2 linked regions of the Marinobacterium aestuarii genome follow. The protein of the gene in region 1 interacts with the protein of each later gene in a pairwise test. Links are inferred from orthologs where the notes say so. Each region holds a gene or a part of one and is shown on either strand. Other genes may lie near its edges.

The links.
Region 2: the proteins of dnaQ (region 1) and dnaE interact in binary tests that used the Escherichia coli proteins (3 or more experiments, as listed by UniProt). The link is inferred for Marinobacterium aestuarii from one-to-one orthologs.

What each region holds. Positions count from the first base shown.
Region 1 is NZ_CP015839.1:1,770,714-1,782,034, reverse strand. Bases 2,138-5,111 are described here. They hold dnaQ (DNA polymerase III subunit epsilon), read right to left. Parts: upstream 3,998-5,111; coding sequence 3,278-3,997; downstream 2,138-3,277. Other genes in these bases: A8C75_RS07940 (class I SAM-dependent methyltransferase), read right to left, coding at 4,431-5,111; rnhA (ribonuclease HI), read right to left, coding at 4,007-4,453; nhaB (sodium/proton antiporter NhaB), read left to right, coding at 2,138-3,150. Outside these bases: protease SohB, read right to left, coding at 1-85; A8C75_RS07965 (SCP2 sterol-binding domain-containing protein), read left to right, coding at 189-524; nudC (NAD(+) diphosphatase), read right to left, coding at 552-1,337; more of nhaB, read left to right, coding at 1,648-2,137; more of A8C75_RS07940, read right to left, coding at 5,112-5,192; gloB (hydroxyacylglutathione hydrolase), read left to right, coding at 5,331-6,116; A8C75_RS07930 (lytic transglycosylase), read left to right, coding at 6,185-7,801; A8C75_RS07925 (extracellular solute-binding protein), read left to right, coding at 8,100-9,929; A8C75_RS07920 (microcin C ABC transporter permease YejB), read left to right, coding at 9,929-11,017; A8C75_RS07915 (ABC transporter permease), read left to right, coding at 11,017-11,321. UniProt on the Escherichia coli protein: DNA polymerase III is a complex, multichain enzyme responsible for most of the replicative synthesis in bacteria. The epsilon subunit contain the editing function and is a proofreading 3'-5' exonuclease.
Region 2 is NZ_CP015839.1:674,637-687,068, reverse strand. What follows is about bases 4,944-9,028. They hold dnaE (DNA polymerase III subunit alpha), read right to left. Parts: upstream 8,639-9,028; coding sequence 5,144-8,638; downstream 4,944-5,143. Other genes in these bases: rnhB (ribonuclease HII), read right to left, coding at 8,645-9,028; accA (acetyl-CoA carboxylase carboxyl transferase subunit alpha), read right to left, coding at 4,944-5,019. In the rest of the region: eno (phosphopyruvate hydratase), read right to left, coding at 1-809; A8C75_RS02975 (CTP synthase), read right to left, coding at 850-2,475; tRNA lysidine(34) synthetase TilS, read right to left, coding at 2,706-4,043; more of accA, read right to left, coding at 4,063-4,943; more of rnhB, read right to left, coding at 9,029-9,262; lpxB (lipid-A-disaccharide synthase), read right to left, coding at 9,263-10,417; lpxA (acyl-ACP--UDP-N-acetylglucosamine O-acyltransferase), read right to left, coding at 10,424-11,194; 3-hydroxyacyl-ACP dehydratase FabZ, read right to left, coding at 11,198-11,638; lpxD (UDP-3-O-(3-hydroxymyristoyl)glucosamine N-acyltransferase), read right to left, coding at 11,635-12,432. UniProt on the Escherichia coli protein: DNA polymerase III is a complex, multichain enzyme responsible for most of the replicative synthesis in bacteria. This DNA polymerase also exhibits 3' to 5' exonuclease activity. The alpha chain is the DNA polymerase catalytic subunit.

The sequences.
Region 1 (11,321 bases):
GCCCAAGCACAAACACCAGCACAGCAACCACCAGGGTCATTGTTTTGGCCAGAAACAGGCCGTAATCAGACAGGAACGAGAGCACGTGCTTCTCCAGAAAATCTTAGATCAATGTAAGCCGGGTAATGTACCATAAAACGCTGTCGTCACGACCAGACGGTTTACTGCCCAGGACACAGTGGAATCCCATGAGCGAACAGATCAGCGTCGACCAGGTAATCGATAAACTCCCCTCCCGCTTTTGCCCCGACCAGGCGAAGGATCTGAACTGCACCTTCCAGTTCATTATCGATGACGAAAATGCCTTTTATATCGCCATCCAGGACCAGCAGTGCCAGGTAGTACGCCAGCACCACGCCGACCCTGATATCACCCTCTATGTCGGCAGCGAGGCCTTTATTCGCGTCGTGACCGGGGAGCAGGATGGCATGAGCGCTTTTTTGAAAGGCCAGCTGCGCGCCGAAGGCAACATCATGCTGGCCACGCGCCTGGGCAAGCTCTTTTCCCGCCAGCGCCAGCGCTGATACGCAGAGTTCAGTAACCCTTGGCGATCAGCCCAGCTCGCCGCGGCGGTAGCTTTCGATCAACTGACGGGAGATCGAAAAGGACGGCGGCAGGTCCGGCAGATTATCGCGACTGAACCAGTGTGCCTCCAGAATTTCCACGCCATCGGGCATCAGCTCGCCGGCCTTGTAATCGGCAAAGAAACCCAGCATGAGCGCATGGGGAAAGGGCCAGGACTGGCTCTTGAAATAGCGTACGTTCTGGACCTCGATACTGACTTCTTCCTGAATTTCCCGTGCCACGGCGGCCTCTGCGGTTTCACCGGCTTCAATGAAGCCTGCCAGGGTACTGAAACGCCCGGCGGCATAATGGGGCGCGCGGGCCAACAGACACTGATCCCCGCGCACCACCAGTACGATAATGCACGGCGAGATGCGCGGGTACTGACTCAGGCCACAGGGCTCGCAGGTCTTGGCCAGATCCTGGGCGTGATGAATGAGCGCAGCGCCACAGCGACCGCAAAAGCGATGCTGTTCATGCCAGGTGGCCAACTGGGCCGCCCGCGAAAGCCAGCCATATTCGCTCTCGTTGCGCGCCTGGGCCAGCGCATCGCGCAGCGCCATGGCGGGCTGTCGCAGCGCAGGCTCAGTGTCGGCGTGCAGCACCAGCAGCCGACCATCCGCCGCATCGGGCCCCAGCGGGTACTGCGCTTCTATCACTTCTGAGTGCAGCGCTTCCAGTTCAGCCGGCATGGCCACCAGCCCCCCGCTCGCGCTTTGCAGCAAACGCCCACCAGCTGCCAGCAGCACCGGCTGGCAATCATCCTGTCTCATCCATTCGCCTCGTCTAGGATACACATAAAGCTTGCCTTATCTTAACAATAAGCAAACCTGATAATGACTTATAGATTAGCGCCAACACGCCTTGAACTGGTGGCCGCACAACCCGCTGCAGGCCCGATGAACCGTCGCTGGCACCGTCTTTTTATAATCTGTGGCTATTCTTATTTTTTGTTGTCGCTGCTAGGCTAGCCCCGCTTTGTCATAAAGGGTCATGATCCAAGGTTAGGCTGCCATACCTGAGCGTAGCCTGCGTCGTGACACCGTAAACATAACAGACTCTGCTGGCATAGGAATAACAGCCATGACGAACACCTTACCCCAGGCGTTCATACGCAATTTTCTGGGCAACTCACCCGTCTGGTACAAGCAGGCTATTATTGGCTTCCTTATCCTGAACCCCATCCTGTTTCAGGTTGCAGGCCCAGTGGTTACCGGCTGGCTGCTGATCTTTGAATTTATCTTCACCCTGGCGCTGGCGCTCAAATGCTATCCATTGCAGCCCGGCGGACTCCTGGCCATCGAGGCCATTATCATTGGCCTGGCCAGCCCCGAGTCGGTCGCCCACGAGGTTGAATCCAACCTCGAAGTCATACTGCTGCTGATGTTTATGGTGGCGGGTATCTACTTCATGAAAAGCATGCTGCTGTGGCTGTTCACCAAGATACTGCTCAAGGTGCACTCCAAGGTCATGCTGTCGCTGCTGTTTTCCCTGTCTTCAGCCATGCTGTCGGCATTTCTCGATGCCCTGACCGTCACGGCAGTACTCATCAGTGTCGGCGTGGGTTTCTATGCGGTCTACCACAAGGTGGCCTCGGGCAAATCAACTCAGCTGGATCACGACCACTCTGACGACGAGGACGTCGGCGACACCCACCGCAGCGAACTGGAACAGTTCCGCGCCTTCCTGCGCAGCCTGCTGATGCACGGTGCTGTTGGCACGGCACTCGGCGGCGTCTGCACCCTGGTGGGCGAGCCCCAGAACCTGCTGATCGCCCAGAAAGCCGGCTGGGATTTCGTCGAATTCTTCGTCATTATGGCGCCCATTACCATGCCGGTGCTGTTTGCCGGCCTGCTGACCTGCGTCCTGCTGGAGAAAGGCAAGCTGTTCGGCTACGGCGAACAGATTCCGCTGAACGTGCGCCAGATTCTGGAAGAGTTCGACCGCGAAGAAGACCGCAAACGCACCAAGCGCGACATCGCCATGCTGGGCGTTCAGGTCGTGGTATCGATCATCCTGGTACTGGCACTGGCCTTTCACCTGGCCGAAGTCGGCCTTATCGGCCTCTGTGTCATCATTCTGCTCACCGCCTTTAACGGCATCGTCGAAGAACACCAGATCGGCAAGGCATTTGAAGAGGCACTGCCCTTCACCGCCCTCCTGGTGGTGTTTTTCTCCATCGTTTCGGTGATCCACGAACAGCACCTGTTCCAGCCGATCATTCATGCCGTGCTGGAAATGAGCCCCAGCGTACAGCCCGCCGTGTTCTTTGTCGCCAACGGCCTGCTTTCAGCCATCAGCGACAATGTGTTTGTCGCGACCGTGTATATAAACGAAGTGGTCGAGGCGCTGAACAATGGTGACATCACCCGCGAGCATTTCAACAAGCTCGCCGTGGCCATCAACACTGGCACCAACATTCCCAGTGTTGCGACGCCTAACGGTCAGGCAGCCTTCCTCTTCCTGCTGACCTCGGCGCTGGCACCGCTGATTCGCCTGTCCTACGGACGCATGGTGATCATGGCACTGCCCTACACCATAGTGATGAGCCTGGTCGGCTTTACCGCCGTAAGTTACACACTCTAGGCCCTGCCATTACCTGCCGCCCTGTCCTTTCCCAGGGCACAAAAAAACACCCCCGCAACGGCCTGTTGCGGGGGTGTTTTACTATCGGCCTGCAACAGTGCATGACTATAACCGGCCCGTATGCTCCTTAAGCCTCAGACGGTTCCTGCGACTCCCACAGGCAGGGCTCACCGGCTTTCTTGCTCAGCAAGGCAACAAAGGCCCGGTGCGCTTCGAGCTCGTCATCGCTGGCACGCAGCACGCGCAGACTGTAGCGCCCCGCTTCCACCCGACGAATATCCCGCTCCGCACCACCGCCGTCGGAGCCGTCATCGCCGGTATCCAGCTTGAGCTGACCACCGGTCAGGCCCAGATAGACATCAGCCAGAATTTCGGAGTCAAGCAGAGCGCCGTGCAGCTCGCGGTGCGAGTTGTCGATGCCGTAGCGCTTGCACAGGGCATCCAGATTGTTCTTCTGCCCCGGGTGCTTCTGGCGCGCCAGCAGCAGGGAGTCGATTACGCTACAGATATCACCAATGCGCTCGGGATGGCGAATGCGCTCAAGCTCGGCATTGATAAAGCCAATATCGAAGGCAGCATTGTGAATGATCAGTTCGCCGCCACGGATAAACTCCAGAAACTCAGTCACCACCTCAGCAAACTTCGGCTTGTCAGCCAAAAAGTCATTGGTGATGCCGTGAATCTCAATGGCTTCCTGGTCGATGGCATGATCGGGCTTGATATAGACGTGATAGGTGCGCCCGGTAAGCTTGCGACCCACCATCTCGACACAGCCGATCTCGATAACATTGTGACCTTCCGCCGGTTCAAGACCCGTGGTTTCGGTATCCAGTACGATTTGACGCATTAACAGCCCCTAACCCTTTATTTGCTCAACGCCCTTGTTGGCCAGTTCATCAGCCAGATCGTTTTCCGGGTGCCCGCTGTGCCCTTTCACCCAGTGCCACTTGACTTCATGACGCGCCACCTCGGTATCCAGGCGCTGCCACAGGTCGGCATTCTTCACCGGCTGGCGGGCGGCGGTTTTCCAGCCATTGCGCTTCCAGTTGCGCATCCACTCGGTAATACCCTTGCGCACATACTGGGAGTCGGTGGTCAGATCCACAACGCAGGGCTTGGTGAGCGCCGCCAGAGCCTCGATCGCCGCCATCAGCTCCATACGGTTATTGGTGGTATTTTTCTCGCCGCCAAACAGCTGCTTTTCCACATCGCCATAACGCAACAGGGCCCCCCAGCCCCCCGGGCCCGGATTGCCCTTGCAGGCACCATCGGTGTAAATCTTAACGGAATTCTCGGTTTTCACGGCAATGCTTTCCTCGCGCAGACGGCTCAGGTATCGGCAGACTAATCAGTTTTCGGCGGCGCCACTCCGGCTGTATCGGGGTCATGCCAACCACATCCTTGCGCGCCACCATCAGCGAAAAAGCGCCATGATAGCTGCGACCGGGTTTGGCATAACGCTCCAGCGCAGAGAAGCGCTGGCGCCATTTACCCGCCGCCATGGGCGGCAGGAAAAAATCGGTTATCAGCTTAACTTCCACCAGCTCCACCAGACTCAGCCAGTCACTCAGACGCCAGTGGCTGATAAAGTGCCCACACCAGGGCACCTCGGTGCGCTTGCGACACAGGCGGCTATAGAGACCCCAGAGGCTGAGCGGATTAAACCCCAGCACCAGAAGGTGCCCGCCCGGGCGCAGCACCCGCGCGGCTTCGCGCAGTACCTGATGCGGGCTCTGGGCGAAATCCAGCGCATGATGCAACACAACCACATCCAGGCTGTTGCGCTCCAGCGGCAACTCCTCGTTGGCCGCAATCACGCTGTTCTGCCCCAGACCCAACTCAAGTGCCGGTGCGACTATGAACTTGTGTGACACAGGACTGCTGTCATACAGACAGATCTGGCTGTCGATGCCCAGCTGCAACAGGTGATAGCCAAAGAGTGTGGGTAAAAGCCGTTCTATCTGCGCCCGTTCGGCCGCAAGCAACTCCTGTCCAAGCTCCGTTTGAAACCAAACGCGCAGTGCCGGAATCAGTTTGTGCAAGGGGGGCTGCTGACGAAATCTCATCAAATGAAACCGGTGTTGCTGACAATGACGGTATGTTAACAGCCCCCACCGATTGAGGTAACCTGTATCGCCTCAGACGCGCCGCCGTGCAGATACCTATTCGAGAGGATTATCATGTTTCAGGTCACACCAATCCCCGCCTTTAATGACAACTACATCTGGCTGCTGGCCGACGCTCAGAGCAATCGCGTTGCGGTGGTGGATCCCGGCGATGCAGCGCCTGTACTGAAATACCTGCAACAGAACAACCTGACCCTGGCCGCAATACTCATTACACACCACCATCAGGATCATACCGGCGGTGTCGCCGACCTGCTGCAAGCCTTTAGCGTGCCGGTCTATGGTCCGCGCCCGAGCCCGTTCGGCGGCATCGACCAGCCGCTGCAGGATTCAGACAGCCTCGAGCTCTTTGGCCAGACCCTGCAGATACGGGAAATACCCGCCCACACCCTGGACCATATCAGCTACTACTGCGCACCCCGCACCGACGGCGAAACGCCGCAACTGTTCTGTGGCGACACCCTGTTTCTGGCCGGTTGCGGACGCCTGTTTGAGGGCAACGCCCACCAGCTGCAGCAGGCCATGGATTATTTCGCCTGCCTGCCCGATGCGACCGAGGTCTATTGCACCCACGAATATTCCCTCGCCAACCTGGCCTTCGCCGCCGCCGTTGAACCCGACAACGCCCATATTCAGGCCGCCATCAAAGAGTGCAAAACGCTGCGAGCCAAGGGCGAACCCACGCTGCCAAGCCATATTGGCACCGAAAAAAAGATCAATCCCTTTATGCGCACCCACACCGAGTCGGTCAGCGCCAGCGCCAGCCTGCATGCGGGTTCGACGCTTGATACACCGGTCGATATCATGGCCGCCATCCGCCAGTGGAAAAACCAATATTGATCAAAGGTTGACCAGTTCGGCATCGACCCATAAAATGCTTCGACTTTTTTAGAGACAGATTTTGGCCCATGACCTTTACACGCAACTGGATCTCCATCACAGCTGCAGGACTTCTGCTGTCCGGCTGTAGTAGCGCCCTGACGCAGAATCCCGACAGCAGCCCTGATGCACTCGGGTTGTCCAACAGCAAGGCCGGCGCCCACGCCAGCCCCTGGGACAACCGAGCGACCGGCAGTCGTGACAGCATCGGCCGCAGCAAAGCCCGTAGCAATACCCCCGCTGACACGACAGCCCCCCCTGAAGACCTGTGGCAACTAAGCCGCAACCACTTCCAGATCAACCTCGAAGCCGACAACCCCCGCGTCGCGTCCCAGATAAAGTACTACAGCAAGCACCAGGACTACCTGGACCGCGTCACCGACCGCGCCGAGCGCTACTACCACTACATCCTGCAGCAAATCATCGAACGCGGCCTGCCCGCCGAGCTTGCCCTGCTGCCGGTGGTTGAAAGCGCCTACGACCCCTTTGCCTATTCCTCTGGCCGCGCCGCTGGACCCTGGCAGTTCATCCCCGGCACCGCCAAGCATTTTGGCCTGCGCAAGAGCTGGTGGTATGACGGCCGACGCGACATTGTGGCTTCCACCGATGCCGCCCTGACCTACCTTGAACAGCTCAACAAGCGCTTTGATGGCGACTGGCTGCTGGCCCTGGCGGCCTATAATGCTGGCGGCGGCACCGTTTCCAAGGCCATCCGCAAAAACACCAAAAAAGGCCTGCCGACCGATTTCTGGTCCCTCGACCTGCCCAGTGAAACCGAAGCCTATGTCCCCAAGCTGCTGGCCATCGCCAGCCTGGTAAAGACCCCGGACAGCTACGGCGTCAGCCTGAGGCCACTGGCCATCGAGCCCTACTTCGCCATTATCGAAACAGAAGGCCAGATCGATCTGGCCCAGGCGGCCAAGATGGCCGACACCAGCAGCGAAGAAATGGCATTGCTGAACCCTGGGTTCAATCGCTGGGCCACCGACCCCGAAGGCCCGCATCGCCTGCTGATACCGATCGACAGCGCCGAGGACTTTGAGAACAGGCTCGCCAGCCTGCCCGCGGATCAGCGAGTACGCTGGAACCGCTACCGCATCCAGCGCGGCGACTCCCTGTCGGCCATAGCCGCACGCTTTAATATCAGCACCTCGGCGATCCGCAGCGCCAACAAAATCAAGGGCAACCGCATTACCGCGGGCAAAACCCTGCTGATACCGGGACCTGGCAATGCCAGCCTTGTTGCCAGCAATGATCCGAGCGACTCGGCCCAGGCCGCACGGGAACAGCTCAGCTATAAAGTCCGTGCCGGCGACAGCTTCTGGAAGATTGCCCGCAGTCACAAGGTCTCCGTCAGCGAACTGGCGGGCTGGAATCAGATGACACCGCGCAGCCCCCTGAAGACGGGCAAGGAACTGGTTATCTGGCGTGACAGCAGCAACAGCGGCAACACCCTGGCCAGCAGTGGGCGGGAAACCCTGCGCAAGGTGGGCTACAGCGTTCGCAGCGGCGACTCCCTGTCGGATATCGCCAGCCGCTTCAGCGTTAGCGTCGCGGACCTGACACGCTGGAACAAGCTGGATCAGCGCAGCTACCTGCAGCCAGGCCAGCGACTGACCCTGTTCGTCAACGTAACCGACAGCTGAACCGGCGACACCCCAACGCTCGACGTTAAACGCGCCCCGGTGCCACTGCTTTTTATAATCAAAAAGGCAGCGGCAGCGGGGCGTTTTGCCATCCAGCCTCCTGCTTCCTGCATTCTGTTCAGCGCCCAGGTACGACAAACACCGCCGCAGGAGCACTTAAGTGCTCCTGTTTCACCTGTCGATGGAATAAATCTGCAATTCACCTGTCATATAGCGCTACTCTAGGCCCATCCACGGTTCCATAAGCGACAAGTGACTGATATAACAAGTCATATTCTTGCAGAGGTGACGGAGCACTATGACCAGTACACATTTGCCCTTGCGACTGCTCGGCGCGGTAATTATCAATGTCTGCCTTTTTGCCAGCAGCAGCCTGCTCGCTGACAGCCACCCCAGCCACGGCATCGCCATGCACGGCGATCTCAAGTATCCGGCCGACTTCAGCCACTACGACTACGTGAATCCCCAGGCCCCCAAGGGCGGTACCCTGAAACAGTGGGATATGGGCACCTTTGACAGCTTCAATAGCTTTATCATCAAGGGCAATGTGGCCGCCGGCACCAACCTGATGTACGACAGCCTGATGGATCAGGCCGCTGATGAGCCCTTTTCCCAGTACGGCCTGCTGGCCGAGTCGGTCATCATGCCGGAGGACCGCCGCTGGGTAACCTTCAAGCTGCGCGAAGCCGCCCGCTTCAGCGACGGCGAGCCCGTGACCGCCGAGGACGTCATTTTCACCTTTGATATACTGCGCAGCAAAGGCAGCCCCTTTTATGGCGCCTATTACGCCGGCATAGACCGCATTGAAGCGCCCAATCCCCAGACCGTGACCTTCCACTTCAAGGGCGAAAACAACCGCGAACTGCCACTGATCGTGGGCCAGGCCAGCATTCTGCCCAAACACTACTGGCAGGATCACGCCTTCGACAGTCCCTCCCTGGATATTCCCGTGGGCTCAGGCCCCTACCGCATCGATAGCTTCGAGGCCGGCCGTTCGATCAGCTACAGCCTGCGCGATGACTACTGGGGCGCAGACTTGCCGGTACGGCGCGGCCACAATAACTTTCGCCAGATGCGCTTTGACTACTACCGCGACGCTACAGTCGCGCTGGAAGCCTTCAAGGCCGGCGAATATGATTTTCGCCTTGAAACCTCTTCCAAGGAGTGGGCTACCGCCTACACGGGTCCCGCATTCGACGATGGCCGCATCCTGAAACAGGAACTGAGCAATGGCAATCCCACCGGCATGCAGGCCTTTATCTTCAACACCAGACGCGACAAGTTCGCCGACCCCCGGGTACGTGAAGCCCTCGGCTATGCGTTTGATTTCGAGTGGACCAACCGCAATATTTTCTACAATGCCTATACCCGTACTCACAGCTTTTTCTCCAACTCTGAAATGGCCGCAACCGAGCTGCCAGGACCCGAGGAACTGGCACTGCTGGAGCCGCTGCGCGACCAGGTGCCACCTGAGGTTTTCAGCAAGGTCTACCGCGCGCCCAGCACCGATGGCAGCGGCAATATCCGCGGTGAACTGCGCCAGGGCATGCGCCTGTTGCAAAGCGCCGGCTGGGAGTTCAAGGACAACAAGCTGGTGAACAGCAAGACCGGCGAGCCATTTCGCTTCGAGATCCTGCTGGTTCAAAAAGAGTTTGAGCGCGTCATAGCACCGATGATTCGCAACCTCGAGCGCATGGGCGTGGAGGTGGATATCCGCATCATCGATGTGTCGCAGTACATCAACCGGCTGCGCAGCTTCGACTTCGACATGGTGGTGGGCTCCTTCCCGCAATCCAGCTCACCCGGCAACGAGCAGCGCGATTTCTGGCATTCGGAGCTGGCCGACATGCCCGGCACCCGCAATTTGGTGGGCATCAAGAACCCCGCCGTCGACAGCCTGGTGGATACCCTGATCGCAGCACCGGATCGTGCCAGTCTTGTCACCGCCGCCCGCGCCCTTGACCGCGTACTGCAGTGGAATCACTACGTCATACCGCAGTTCCATATCGCCACCTATCGCATCGCCTACTGGGACCGTTTTGGCATGCCCAAGGTACGCCCCGCCTACAGCCTTGGCACCGACACCTGGTGGGCATTGCCGACTGACACTGCGGCGTCCGCACACTGATGGCAGCTTATATACTGCGGCGCCTGCTGCTGATTATTCCAACGCTGCTCGGCATCCTGACCATCAATTTCTTCATTATCCAGGCCGCCCCCGGCGGCCCGGTAGAGCAAACCCTGGCGCAGCTTGAGGGGCTCAATGTCGAAGCCACCGGTCGCATTGGCAGTGCCGTGCAGAGCGATATCATTCAGAACAGCAACGGTGACAGCAGCTACCGCGGTGCCCAGGGCATGGATCCGGCTCTGGTGGCCCAGATCGAAAAGCTCTATGGCTTCGACAAGCCGGTACATGAGCGCTTTCTGCAAATGCTGCAGAACTACCTGGTGTTCGATTTTGGCCGCAGCTTCTACAGTGACAAACCGGTCACGACCCTGATCATGGAAAAAATGCCGGTATCCATCTCCCTCGGGCTCTGGACGACCCTGCTGACCTACCTGATCTCGGTGCCACTGGGCATCAAGAAGGCGGTGCGGGACGGCACCCCCTTCGATGTCTGGAGCAGCAGCGCCATTATCGTCGGCTACGCCATACCCAACTTCCTCTTTGCCATCCTGCTGATCGTGGTCTTCGCCGGCGGCACCTATTTCAACTGGTTTCCGCTGCGCGGGCTGACCTCATCGAACTTCGAGGAACTCTCGCTGCTCGGCAAGATCGGCGACTACTTCTGGCATATAGCCCTGCCGGTACTGGCATCGGTGATCAGCAGCTTTGCAACGCTTACCATGCTGACCAAGAACTCCTTCCTGGATGAAATCGGCAAGCAGTATGTGCTGACCGCCAGGGCCAAGGGCCTGAATGAAAACCAGGTCCTCTATGGCCATGTGTTTCGCAACGCCATGCTGCTGATCATTGCCGGCATGCCCGCCGCCCTGATCGGCATATTCTTCACCGGCTCCATGCTGATCGAGGTCATCTTCTCCCTCGATGGCCTGGGCCTGCTGGGGTACGAAGCCGTCATCAACCGCGACTACCCGGTGATTTTCGGCACCCTCTATATCTTCACCCTGATCGGTCTGGTGCTGAAACTGATCAGCGATATCACCTATGTGATCGTTGATCCACGGATCGATTTCGAGAGTCGGGAGGGATGATGCGACTCAATCCGATCAACCGCCGCAGACTCGATAACTTTCGCGCCAACAAGCGCGGCTACTGGTCACTCTGGCTCTTCGGGCTGCTGTTTTTTGTCAGCCTGTTTGCCGAACTGATCGCCAATGACAGGCCACTGATGGTGCAGTACCAGGGCGAGCTGTACTGGCCGGTAGCACAGGATTACAGCGAAACCCGCTTTGGCGGCGAGTTTGAGACCCTGGCCGACTTCAAGGATCCCTATATCCAGGACCTGATTAACAACCAGGGCCAGGGCTGGATCCTCTGGCCAGCGGTACGCTACAG
Region 2 (12,432 bases), 1.1 Mb from region 1 along the record:
TCGGAGTTGAAGGTCTTGCCTTCGCCAGCCAGGTTGTACTCGCCGTTCTTGTAGAACTCGGAGGCCGCGCAATCCAGCGCCAGGGTCACGTCCTTGCCCAGGCTGTAGCCGGCATTGGACACCGCTTCCTGGATCACCACCAGGGCTTCCTCGTTGGAGCCCAGGTTAGGTGCGAAACCGCCTTCGTCGCCCACAGCGGTGTTCAGGCCGCGGGCCTTGAGCACGGCTTTGAGGGCGTGGAAGATCTCGGCGCCGCAACGCAGGGCCTCGGCGAAGCTCGGGCTGCTCACCGGCTGCACCATGAATTCCTGGATATCGACGTTGTTGTCGGCGTGCTCGCCACCGTTGAGGATGTTCATCATCGGCAGGGGCATGGAGTACTGGCCGGCGGTGCCGTTGAGTTCAGCGATATGGGCGTAGAGCGGGATACCCTTGACCAGAGCCGCCGCCTTGGCCGCGGCCAGGGACACGGCCAGGATGGCGTTGGCGCCAAACTTGGACTTGTTCTCGGTGCCATCCAGCGCCAGCATGATGTTGTCCAGCGCGCGCTGATCGGTGACATCCTGGCCCAGCAGGGCTTCACGGATAGGGCCATTGATGGCAGCCACGGCCTTGAGCACACCCTTGCCCAGGTAGCGGGACTTGTCGCCGTCACGCAGTTCCAGCGCTTCGCGCGACCCGGTGGAGGCGCCGGACGGTGCGCAGGCGCTGCCCATCACGCCGCACGCCAGAATGACGTCAGCTTCAACCGTCGGATTACCGCGTGAATCCAGTACTTCGCGCGCCTTGATATCTGCAATCTGTGCCATTTGGATCAAACTCCTAGCTTATTATGTATTCTGAAAACCGTTACTTGGCCTGCTGGGCCAGCGCGGCCTGTATAAAGCCGCTAAAGAGGCCATGACCATCGCGGGGTGACGAAGTGAATTCCGGGTGGAACTGGCAGGCAACAAACCAGGGATGATCCGGCACTTCAACCACTTCCACCAGCTCGCCATCGGCGGAGCGGCCGGAGATGCGCAGCCCTGCTTCTTCCAGCTGGGTCACGTAGTTGTTGTTCACTTCATAACGATGACGGTGACGCTCGACAATACGGGTCGAGTCATAGGCGCGGGCCACATGGGAGCCTTCCAGCAGCTGGCACTCCTGGGCACCCAGACGCATGGTGCCGCCCAGATCCGTGCTTTCGTCACGTACTTCGACATCGCCCTCGGACGTCGTCCACTCGGTAATAAGACCGATCACCGGATGCGCGCTCTTGGGTTCAAATTCGGTGGAGTTGGCGCCGACGAGACCCGCCACGTTGCGGGCATATTCAATCACCGCAACCTGCATGCCCAGACAGATCCCCAGATAGGGCACCTTGTTCTCGCGAGCATACTGTACGGCCATGATCTTGCCTTCCACGCCACGCTCGCCGAAACCGCCCGGTACCAGGATTGCACTAACGCCCTTGAGGACATCAACGCCTTCCTGCTCAACGGTTTCAGAGTCGATATAGCGAATATTGACCTTCTTGCGAAACTTGATGCCAGCGTGAGAGATGGACTCGATCAGCGACTTGTAGGCATCCAGCAGTTCCATGTACTTGCCGACCATGGCAATGGTGACTTCACCTTCTGGGTTCAGGTGCGCATCGGCCACCTGATCCCACTCGCTCAGATCCGCCGGCGGGCAATCCAGGTGGAAGCGTTCAACGACGATATCGTCGAGGTTCTGATCCTTGAGCATGCGCGGAATGCTGTAGATGGTTTTGGCATCCGGCAGGGAAATAACAGCGCGTTCTTCCACGTTGGTAAACATGGACAGCTTGCGGCGGGACGAAGCCGGCAGCTCCTTCTCGGAGCGGCACACCAGAATGTCCGGCTGAATACCGATGGAGCGCAGCTCTTTCACCGAGTGCTGTGTCGGCTTGGTCTTGGTTTCGCCGGCGGTGGCGATATAGGGCACCAGGGTCAGGTGCATGAAGAGCGCACGGGAGAAGCCCAGCTCGGCCTTCAGCTGACGCACAGCTTCCAGGAACGGCAGGGACTCAATGTCACCCACGGTGCCACCGATTTCAACCAGTGCCACATCTGCATCGCCGGCACCTTCGATTACGCGACGCTTGATCTCGTCGGTAATGTGCGGGATCACCTGAACGGTACCGCCCAGGTAGTCGCCGCGGCGTTCCTTGAGCAGCACGTGCTGATACACACGGCCGGTGGTGAAGTTATTGCGACGGCCCATGGTGGTACGAATAAAGCGCTCGTAGTGACCCAGATCCAGGTCAGTTTCGGCGCCATCTTCCGTCACGAATACCTCACCATGCTGAAACGGGCTCATGGTCCCTGGATCGACGTTGATATACGGATCCAGCTTGAGCATGGTGACTTTCACACCTCGGGCCTCAAGAATGGCGGCCAAGGAAGCGGATGCAATGCCTTTGCCCAGCGAGGACACAACACCACCGGTGACGAAAATGTAACGCGTCATGCAAAACCTGTATGGTCGAAGGTTGAAAAAATGCGGGAAAATTACGAGCACGAGATGGGGCCACAGGATAGCAAAAGCCCCCCTTGCAGACAATCGGAACCTTGCCCGCTACTACAGCCAGACACAGGTCACGTGCCTCCCAGGTGCCGAAACTTTTATCCCAAACACGCTACCCCAGATCACGCCATGCCCAAACATGCTTGCGCCGACTCGCCGCACAAGGCTGGCGCCTAAGCGGGATGCCAGCCAGCACTATAGCCCTGATTACCGCACTCGGCCTGCCAGCCTTCACAGACCCAGAGTCCCGGCACGGCGACAATCTCGTCACCACACACAAACAGAGGCCATGTATCGCGCAGCCAGGGTAGCACCCCGTACTCCTGAAACAGTTTTTTAAGCGGATGAGAGCCACTGCGCCCCGCGGGTCGACAACGCTCACCCTCACGCCTGTAGCGCACAGTCACCTGCTCCAGCGTACGCAGAACAAGCTTCTGCTGCTCCCTGTGCACCAGGATGGAATGGTCTTCAGCCCGCGTCGCGACAATCGACAGGCGCCCGTGCTGCAATGCTATATCACCCGGTGCAAGCCTGATCTGTGCCAGCATCTCAGCGCTGGCGGCCTGGGGCTGCGCCAGCAGGAAGAGGTCACCGCGATAACGCCGCAGACTGTATGCACCGATCCGCAGTTGCGGCTGCCGATCCTGTCCGGCCCGCAGCACGTCCTGCTCGATGCGTGCCAGCAGCGGCCCATTGACAATGACCCCGCTAGCGGCGGTCAGCCAGTGGCGCAGCAGGTTACGCTGGCGCGGTAACGACAGGGCGCTCAGCGCGGCGCCTGTCAAGCCGCCCTGCGGCCCCCGACAGGCCTCTAGATCGTCCCGCGCCAGCTCCTTCAGCAGCTCGGCACTTTCATCCAGCAGCCCCGCACTCAAGCCCATGCGCGCCTGCACGCCTGGCCAGCGTTCGATCAGCGGCGCCATAACACGGTGGCGGATAAAATTGCGGTCATAATCGATCGCACTGTTGGACGGATCGTCCACCCAGCTTAAACAGTGCTGTCGAGCCCAGCGCTCGAGTTCCGCACGCCTCACATCCAGCAGCGGGCGCAGCAGTTGCGCCTCGCCAATGGCTCGTTGACGTGGCATGCCCGCCAGACCCTTGGGGCCGGCACCACGAATAAGGCGCAGCAGCAACGTTTCAGCCTGATCATCACTGTGATGCCCCTGCAGCAGCAGGTCGCCCGGTCGAAGTTCCCGCGCGAATGCATGGTACCGGGCGTCGCGTGCATCCGCCTCTGAAGCCGAGGCAGGCGCTACATTCAGCACCCGAATCGCCAGCCCCAGCGCCTGTGCCTGGGCCACGCAGTGCGCCGCCCAGGCATCGGACTCTGATTGCAGGTGATGATTGACGTGGAGCAACAGGATGCGGGATGGGTCCAGCACCCGGGCGGCCAGCTCGACCAGCACCCGGGAATCCAGACCGCCACTGTAGGCGATCAGCCAGCGCCGGACATGATGCTGCTCAGCCAGTTGTCGCTCAAACGTCTGCAGCAACCCATCAGCTGGCATCAGCGCGCCTCAGAGACAATCAGTCGCGGCTAAGACCATAGGACATCAGGCGCTCGTAGCGACGCTCCAGCAGCTCTTCGATCGGCAGGGCTTCAAATTTTTCCAGAGCCGTCAGCAGCTCCAGCTTCAGATTCGCTGCCGTCAGGGCCGGATCACGGTGCGCGCCGCCCAGCGGCTCGCTGACCACATGATCCACCAGGCCCAGCTCATGCAGACGGCCGGAGGTAATCCCCATGGCCTTGGCCGCATCGGCCGCGCGCTCGGCGCTTTTCCACAGGATGGACGCACAGCCCTCCGGGGAAATAACCGAGTAAGTGGAGTACTGCAGCATCAGCAGCTTGTCGCAGACACCGATCGCCAGGGCGCCGCCGGAGCCGCCTTCACCCACAACGGTGGAGATAATCGGCGTTTTCAGGCAGGACATCTTCGCCAGGTTGAAAGCGATGGCCTCGGACTGACCGCGCTCTTCGGCATCGATACCGGGATAGGCACCCGGGGTGTCGATAAAGGTCAGCACCGGCATCTTGAAGCGCTCACCCATCTCCATGATGCGCAGCGCCTTGCGGTAACCTTCCGGACGCGGCATGCCGAAGTTGCGACGAATCTTTTCCTTGGTCTCGCGGCCCTTCTGGTGACCGATCACGACCACGGGTTTGCCGTCCAGCCGGGCGATACCACCGACGATGGCGGCGTCATCGGAAAAATGCCGGTCGCCGTGAATTTCATCGAAGTCGTCGAAAAGGTGACTGACATAATCGAGGGTATAAGGGCGCTTGGGATGACGCGCCAGCTGCGAAACCTGCCAGGCGGACAGGTTGGAGAAGATGGACGCGGTCAGATTGCGACTCTTCTCCCTCAGTTTGCCAAGCTCTTCCGACAGGTTGATGTCGCTGTCATCGCCGACATGACGCAGCTCTTCGATCTTCGCTTCCAGTTCAGCAATGGGCTGTTCGAATTCGAGGTAATTCGGGTTCATTCGCGTCTGCTTCCGCTCTGCAATTCGGTTACTTGAAGATCATTCTTGAAGAACAACAAACGGGCAATTCTACCCGTTGAGTCCTGTGATAACCACCCCGCACATGACCAGGCAGCGACCGGCCTCAATAGCGCAGCGCCACCGCCCCTGCGCCAAAGCGATCCAGCAGCTTGAGCACCAGGTCATCACTGGCCTGTACCTTCCAGCTGTCACCGAAGGGCAGACAGGCCTCGGCATCGGGGCGCCTGTAGCGCAGCGTCACCGCCATGCTGCCATTGCCGCGGTGACTCTTCAGCACCTCGACCAGCTCGCGCAGCCGGCGGCCACCGAGGCTCTGACTGTCACCACTAATCTCCAGGCAGCGGGCATACTGCGCCCTGGCTTCGCTGATATCCATCACCCGGCTACCCTTGACCTTGAGGCCACCGTTGTAGTCATCCTGCAGCACTTCACCTTCCATGATCAGCACTGCATCCTTGTTCAGCTTGCTGCGGGCCAGCTCGTAAGCCTCGCCATACAGGGTCACATCGATGCGGGCGCTGCGATCATCCAGGGTGACAAAACAGAGCGAGTCGCCCTTCTTGGTTTTCTTCAGCCGCAGATCCACCACCAGACCCGCCATCTTCTGCTGCCGCCCCCGGGCCGGCTGCACATCGGAAATTTTCTTGCTGATAAAATGGCTCAGCTCTTTCTGGTACTCATCAATGGGGTGGCCGGTCAGATATAACCCCAGGGTGTCCTTTTCGCCGGTCAGGCGTTCCTTGTCGGTCCACTCTCGTACGCGACTGTAGTCGGCGTAGGGATCGCGGGCCTCTTCCACCGGCATTTCACCAAACAGGTCGAACATGCCGGCGTCCTGATTGCGCGCGCTCTGATCCGCCGCCTTGAGGGCATCGGGGATGGACTCAAACAGCACAGCGCGACTCGCGCCCAGGCGATCCAGGGCGCCGGAGCGCACCAGCGCTTCCATCACGCGCTTGCTGAGCTTGCGGGCACCCACACGCTGGCAGAAATCGAAAATATCGCTGAAATCCCCCTGACCATCCTTGCGCGCCTGCACTATGGCATCGATGGGGCCTTCACCCACGCCCTTGACCGCGCCCAGGCCATAGACAATTTCCCCGGCCGGGTTGACGGTAAACATGTATTCACTGCTATTTACATCCGGCACCGCCGGCGCGAGGCCCATGTTGCGGCACTCTTCGATGAAGATAACCACCTTCTCGGTGTTCTGCATATCGGAGGAAATAACCGCCGCCATAAAGGGCGCCGGGTAGTGCGCCTTGAGCCAGGCGGTCTGATAAGACACCAGTGCATAGGCGGCGGAGTGGGACTTGTTAAAACCGTAGCCGGCGAATTTTTCCACCAGATCGAAGATGTTACCCGACAGGTCGCGGTCGATGCCCTGCTGCTCACAGCCTTCCAGGAAGATGGCGCGCTGCTTGGCCATTTCTTCGGGTTTTTTCTTGCCCATGGCACGGCGCAGCATGTCGGCGCCGCCGAGCGTATAGCCCGCCATGACCTGGGCGATCTGCATGACCTGTTCCTGGTACAGGATGATGCCGTAGGTCGGTTCCAGCACGGGCTGCAGGCTATCGAGCTGGTAATCCACGTGCGGCCAGGCCATTTCGGCGCGGCCGTGCTTGCGGTTGATAAAGTCATCCACCATGCCCGACTGCAGCGGCCCCGGCCGGAACAGGGCCACCAGGGCGACAATATCCTCGAAGCGGCTGGGTTTGAGGCGCCGTACCAGGTCCTTCATGCCGCTGGACTCTAGCTGGAATACCGCCGTGGTTTCGGCGCTCTGCAGCAGATCGAAGGTGGTCTTGTCTTCCAGATCAATCAGCGTGATATCCAGCGGCGCTTCGCCCGCCGGCACGCGGATCTTGTTGATCGTTTTCAGCGCCCAGTCGATGATGGTCAGGGTCCGCAGACCCAGGAAGTCGAACTTGACCAGCCCGGCTTCCTCGACATCGTTCTTGTCGAACTGGGTTACCAGACCCTCGCCAGCCTCGTCGCAGTAGGTGGCGGCGAAGTCCGTCAGCTTGGTTGGCGCTATAACCACACCCCCGGCGTGCTTGCCGACACCGCGGGTCACCCCTTCCAGCTTGTAGGCCATCTCCATGATTTCCTGTGCTTCTTCGCTGGACTCCACGAATTCGCGCAGCTGGGATTCCTGCTCCCAGGCCTTGCCAAGCGTCATGCCGACTTCAAACGGAATCAGCTTGGAGAGCCGGTCCGCCAGACCAAAGGGCTTGCCCTGCACACGGGCAACGTCGCGCACCACCGCCTTGGCCGCCATGGTACCGAAGGTGATGATCTGAGACACCGCATCGCGACCGTAGGTACGGGCCACGTAGTCGATCACCTTGTCGCGGTTATCCATGCAGAAGTCGATATCGAAGTCGGGCATGGAGACACGTTCCGGGTTCAGGAAGCGCTCGAACAGCAAGTCATATTCCAGCGGGTCCAGATCGGTAATCTTCTGCGCATAGGCCACCAGGGAGCCGGCACCCGAACCACGCCCCGGCCCCACGGGTACGCCGTTCTCCTTGCCCCACTTGATGAAGTCCATAACGATGAGGAAGTAGCCGGGAAAGCCCATCTGGATGATGATTTCGAGCTCGAACTCGAGCCGGTCTATATACAGCTGGCGCTTGGCATCGTAGTCCGGATCGGTACGGTCAAGCAGAATCTCCAGCCGCTCTTCCAGGCCATCGAAGCTCACCTGACGGAAATAGTCATCCATCAGCATGCCTTCGGGCACAGGGAAGCGCGGCAGGTAGTAAGTGCCCAGCTCAATCTCGACATTGCAGCGTCGGGCAATCTCGACGCTGTTGGCTAGCGCCTCCGGAATATCGGCGAAGAGTTCATGCATTTCCGCCGCCGAGCGGAAATACTGCTGATCGCTGTAATCCCGCGGCCGCCTGGAGTCGTCCAGAGTACGGCTGAGGTTGATGCAGACACGCGCCTCGTGGGCATCAAAATCCTCTGCCTTGAGGAACATCACCTCATTGGTGGCGACCAGCGGGCAATCGGTTTCGTGGGCCAGGGCAACACTGGCGTGCACCAGATCCTCCTCACCCTGACGCCCCGTGCGCTGCACCTCCAGATAATAGTTATCCGGGAATATCTCCATCCATTCGCGCAGCACGGCAATAGGCGATACCTTGTCCGACTGCATGGCCCGACCCACTTCCCCCAGACGCCCGCCGGACAGCGCGATCAGGCCCTCTGAGCGCTCACGAATCCAGGCTTTCTTCAGAATCGCCTTTTCACCGACGATATTCTGGCCTTCGGCATAGGCCTGGGACACCAGCTCCATCAGGTTGCGATAGCCCTTGCCATTGCGCACCAGCAGCGTCATGCGATGGGGCTCGCCCGCGGGATCTGCCTCGTTCATGACATGCACATCGACGCCACAGATGGGCTTGATGCCGGCGTTCAGTGCAGCCTTGTAAAACTTGATGGTGGCAAAGAGGTTGCTCTGATCGGTCACCGCCACCGCCGGCATGCCGGCGGCCTTGGCTGCCGCGACCGCTTCCTTGACCCGCACCAGCCCATCAACCAGGGAGTATTCGGTATGCAGACGCAGGTGAACGAATTGGGGTGTCGCCATGGGGTCTCAGTCTCCGGGTTGCAGCAGTTCACGCACGGGGCGAAAACTGCGGCGATATTCAGGCAGGGGCCCCAGACGGCGCAGCGCGGCCAGATGGGCCGGCGTCGGGTAACCCTTGTGTTGCGCAAAACCATAGTCGGGATGCAGACGGTGCAGATCAGCCATCTCCTGATCTCGCACCACTTTGGCAATAATCGAGGCGGCACTGATCGCAGGCACCTTGGCGTCACCCTTGATCACGGCCTCGCTCGGACAGGCCAGCTGCGGGCAGCGATTGCCGTCGATGAGGGCAAAGTCGGGCTGTATGGATAACCCTGCCACCGCGCGCTGCATCGCCAGCATGCTGGCATGCAGAATATTCAGTTCATCAATTTCGGCCGGGCTGGCCGAGGCCACGCACCAGGCCAGCGCCTTGTCACAGATTTCGCTGTACAGCGCCAGGCGCTTCTTTTCGCTCAGCACCTTGGAGTCCGCCAGCCCCAGGATCGGACGTGAAGGGTCCAGAATAACGGCAGCAGCCACCACATTGCCGACCAGGGGCCCGCGGCCAACCTCATCGACACCGGCCACATTCTTGTCGGCGCCCTGCTCTACTTCGAAAAAATCAAATTCCTGCCGCTGCATTTACAACGACCTGTCGGCGAGCAGCTGCACGATCGCCTCGGCGGCGCGCTCGTCGGCATCGCAGTTGAGCTGGGCATGTATCTCGGCGAAACGTTCACGCAGCATGGCGGCATGGGCCGGATCTTCCAGCTGCTGCAGCAACAGTGGCCCCAGCACCTCGGGGCGCACTTCATCCTGCAGCACTTCAGGCACCAGGGGCGCATCGGCCAGCAGGTTGGGCAGGGAAATAAAGCGGCTCTTGATCAGCCGTGACAGTATGCGGTGCGTCAGCCCGGCCATGCGATAGGCCACCACCATGGGCTTTTTCAGCAGCATGGCTTCCAGGGTCGCGGTGCCTGAGGCGATCAGAATAACATCGGCGGCCTGCATCAGGCTGCGGGACTGCTTCAGATACAGCTCGACCTGCAGATCGGCAAACTCGGTGTCGATCAGCTCGCGCAGCGTCTGCAGCCGGGTTTCGTTCGCCGCCGGCAACACAAAGCGCAACTGCGGCCGGCGCTGCTTGAGCCAGCGGGCCGTTTCCAGGAAGGGCCGCGCCAGATACTTCAGCTCGCCGCCACGGCTGCCGGGCAGCAATGCCACGACCTCATCCTCCACCGCCAGGCCGAGCTGCCCACGCGCCTCGGCGGTATCGGGCTGCAGCGGAATCTGGCTGGCCAGGGGGTGACCGACAAAACAGACACGCTGACCATTCTCCTGATAAAAGCGCGCCTCAAACGGAAACAGCGTCAGCATCAGATTGGTGGTCTGCAGAATCTTGAACACACGTTTGCGCCGCCAGGCCCAGACCGATGGGCTGACATAATGCACCGTGGGGATGCCTGCGCGACGCAGCGCACCTTCCAGGTTAAGGGTAAAGTCCGGCGCGTCTATACCGATAAACAGATGCGGGCGCGTGGCGGTGAAGTGCTGGCGCAAGTTACGGCGAATACCCATCAGTTCAGGCAGCCGGCCGAGCACCTCGACCAGCCCCATCACCGACAGACGCTCCAGTGGATAGAGCGAGCGGCAGCCCGCGGCAATCATCAGATCACCGCCGATACCTTCGACTTCAAGATCGGGGAAGCGCCGGCGCAACGCTTCAATCAGACCGGCTCCCAGGATGTCCCCCGAAGCCTCTCCGGCAACAATGCCGATACGCAGTGACTGCGACACCGGCCGCTACCGGATGATGCCGCGGGTCGAAGCCTGCAGCGAATCAATCAACAATTGCAGTTCCGGGCAGTTGCTACGCATCTGCTCCAGCTGTTCCAGCGCCTGTTCCAGCGTCAGACGCTGGCGATAGATCACCTTGTAAGCCTGACGCAGGGTGCGCAGCGCCTCGGGCGAATAACCCCGGCGGCGCAGGCCTTCGGTATTAATGCCGTGCGGCGTCGCTGTATTGCCGGTGGCCATGACATAGGCCGGAATATCCTTGAGCACCACACTGCCGGCACCGCACATCACATGGGCGCCTATATGGCAGAACTGATGCACGGCGGTAAAACCGCCCAGAATGGCGTGATCGCCCACGTGCACATGGCCTGCCAGCGCCGCATTGTTGGCCAGGATCACATGGTCGCCCACCATGCAGTCATGGGCCACATGAGTGTTGGCCATGAAGAGGTTATGACTGCCGATGCGGGTCAGGCTCTGATCCTGCACAGTGCCACGGTGCACAGTCACGCCTTCGCGAAAGATATTGTGATCCCCCACTTCGAGCCGCGTCGGCTCACCGGCGTACTTCTTGTCCTGGCACTCCTCACCAATGGAGGCGAACTGGAAGATACGGTTATGTCGCCCGATCCGGGACGGGCCCCGGACAACCACATGGGGGCCTATAACCGTACCTTCACCGATTTCTACATCGGGTCCGATGATACTCCAGGGTCCGACCTCCACGTCGGACGCAATCTTGGCACTGGCATCAACAATGGCGTGGGAGTCGATCAAGGGTTACACCTTTCTATCTGCACACAGAATGGTTGCGGAGCTGACGGTATCGCCGTCGACGGAGGCACGGACAGCAAATTTCCAGATGCCACGACGCTCGGACAGTTTGCGGGCTTCCAGACGCAGCTGGTCACCGGGTACCACGGGACGCTTGAAGCGCAGGTCGTCAGCACCAACGAAGTAATAGATTGAACCGTCCTGGGGCTTCTTGTCCATGGTTTTGAAGCCAAGGATGCCCGCCGCCTGCGCCATCGCCTCGACGATCAGCACACCCGGCATGACAGGATGGCCAGGGAAATGGCCGTTGAAGAACGGCTCGTTAACCGTAACATTCTTGATCGCGACGATGGACTCACCCACTTCCAGCTCAAGCACCCTGTCAACCAGCAGAAAAGGGTATCGGTGAGGCAGATACTCCCGGATTTCCTTAACGTCCATCATCATTCTTTATGACCTTCAATAGAATTAAGCTCGATTGTCTGTTCCAGTTTTGCAACGCGCCGGGCGAGTTCATCCAGCTGTTTGAAACGCACTACATTGCGCTTCCAACTCTGGTGCGGTTGCAGTCCCGTGCCTGACGAATAGGCGCCAGGCTGGGAAATCGACTTGCTCACCAGCGACATCGCGGTGATATGGGTACCGGCGGCAATTGTCAGGTGACCGGTAATGCCCGACAGGCCCGCGATAGTGCAGCGCTCGCCGATTTTAGTGCTTCCGGCAACAGCGGTACCGCCGGCAATGGCAGTATCCGCGCCTATGTGCACGTTGTGAGCGATCTGAATCTGGTTATCCAGTTTCACACCGTCACCAATAAAGGTGTCGTCCAGCGCGCCTCTGTCAATGGTCGTGCCGGCACCGATTTCGACATCATCGCCAACGGTGACGCCGCCCAGCTGACAGATTTTCACCCAGCGGCCAGATTCCGGGGCAAAGCCAAAACCATCAGCCCCCAGTACCGCGCCTGAGTGAACAATGCAGCGCGCCCCCAGGGTGACGCTATCATACAGCACCACACCGGCCTCGACCCGGCTGTTTTCACCGATACGACAGGAGGCACCGATCACGGCATGGGCACCAATGAAAGCACCCGCAGCGATCACCGAGCCCGCGCCTATCACCGCCTGGGCACCAATCTCGGCGCCGGGATCCAGCTGCACGTCCGCCGCCAATACCGCCGTGGGGTGAACACCTGGCAGCAGCTCGCTGCGCCAGTCAAACAGCTGACTCACCCGGGCATA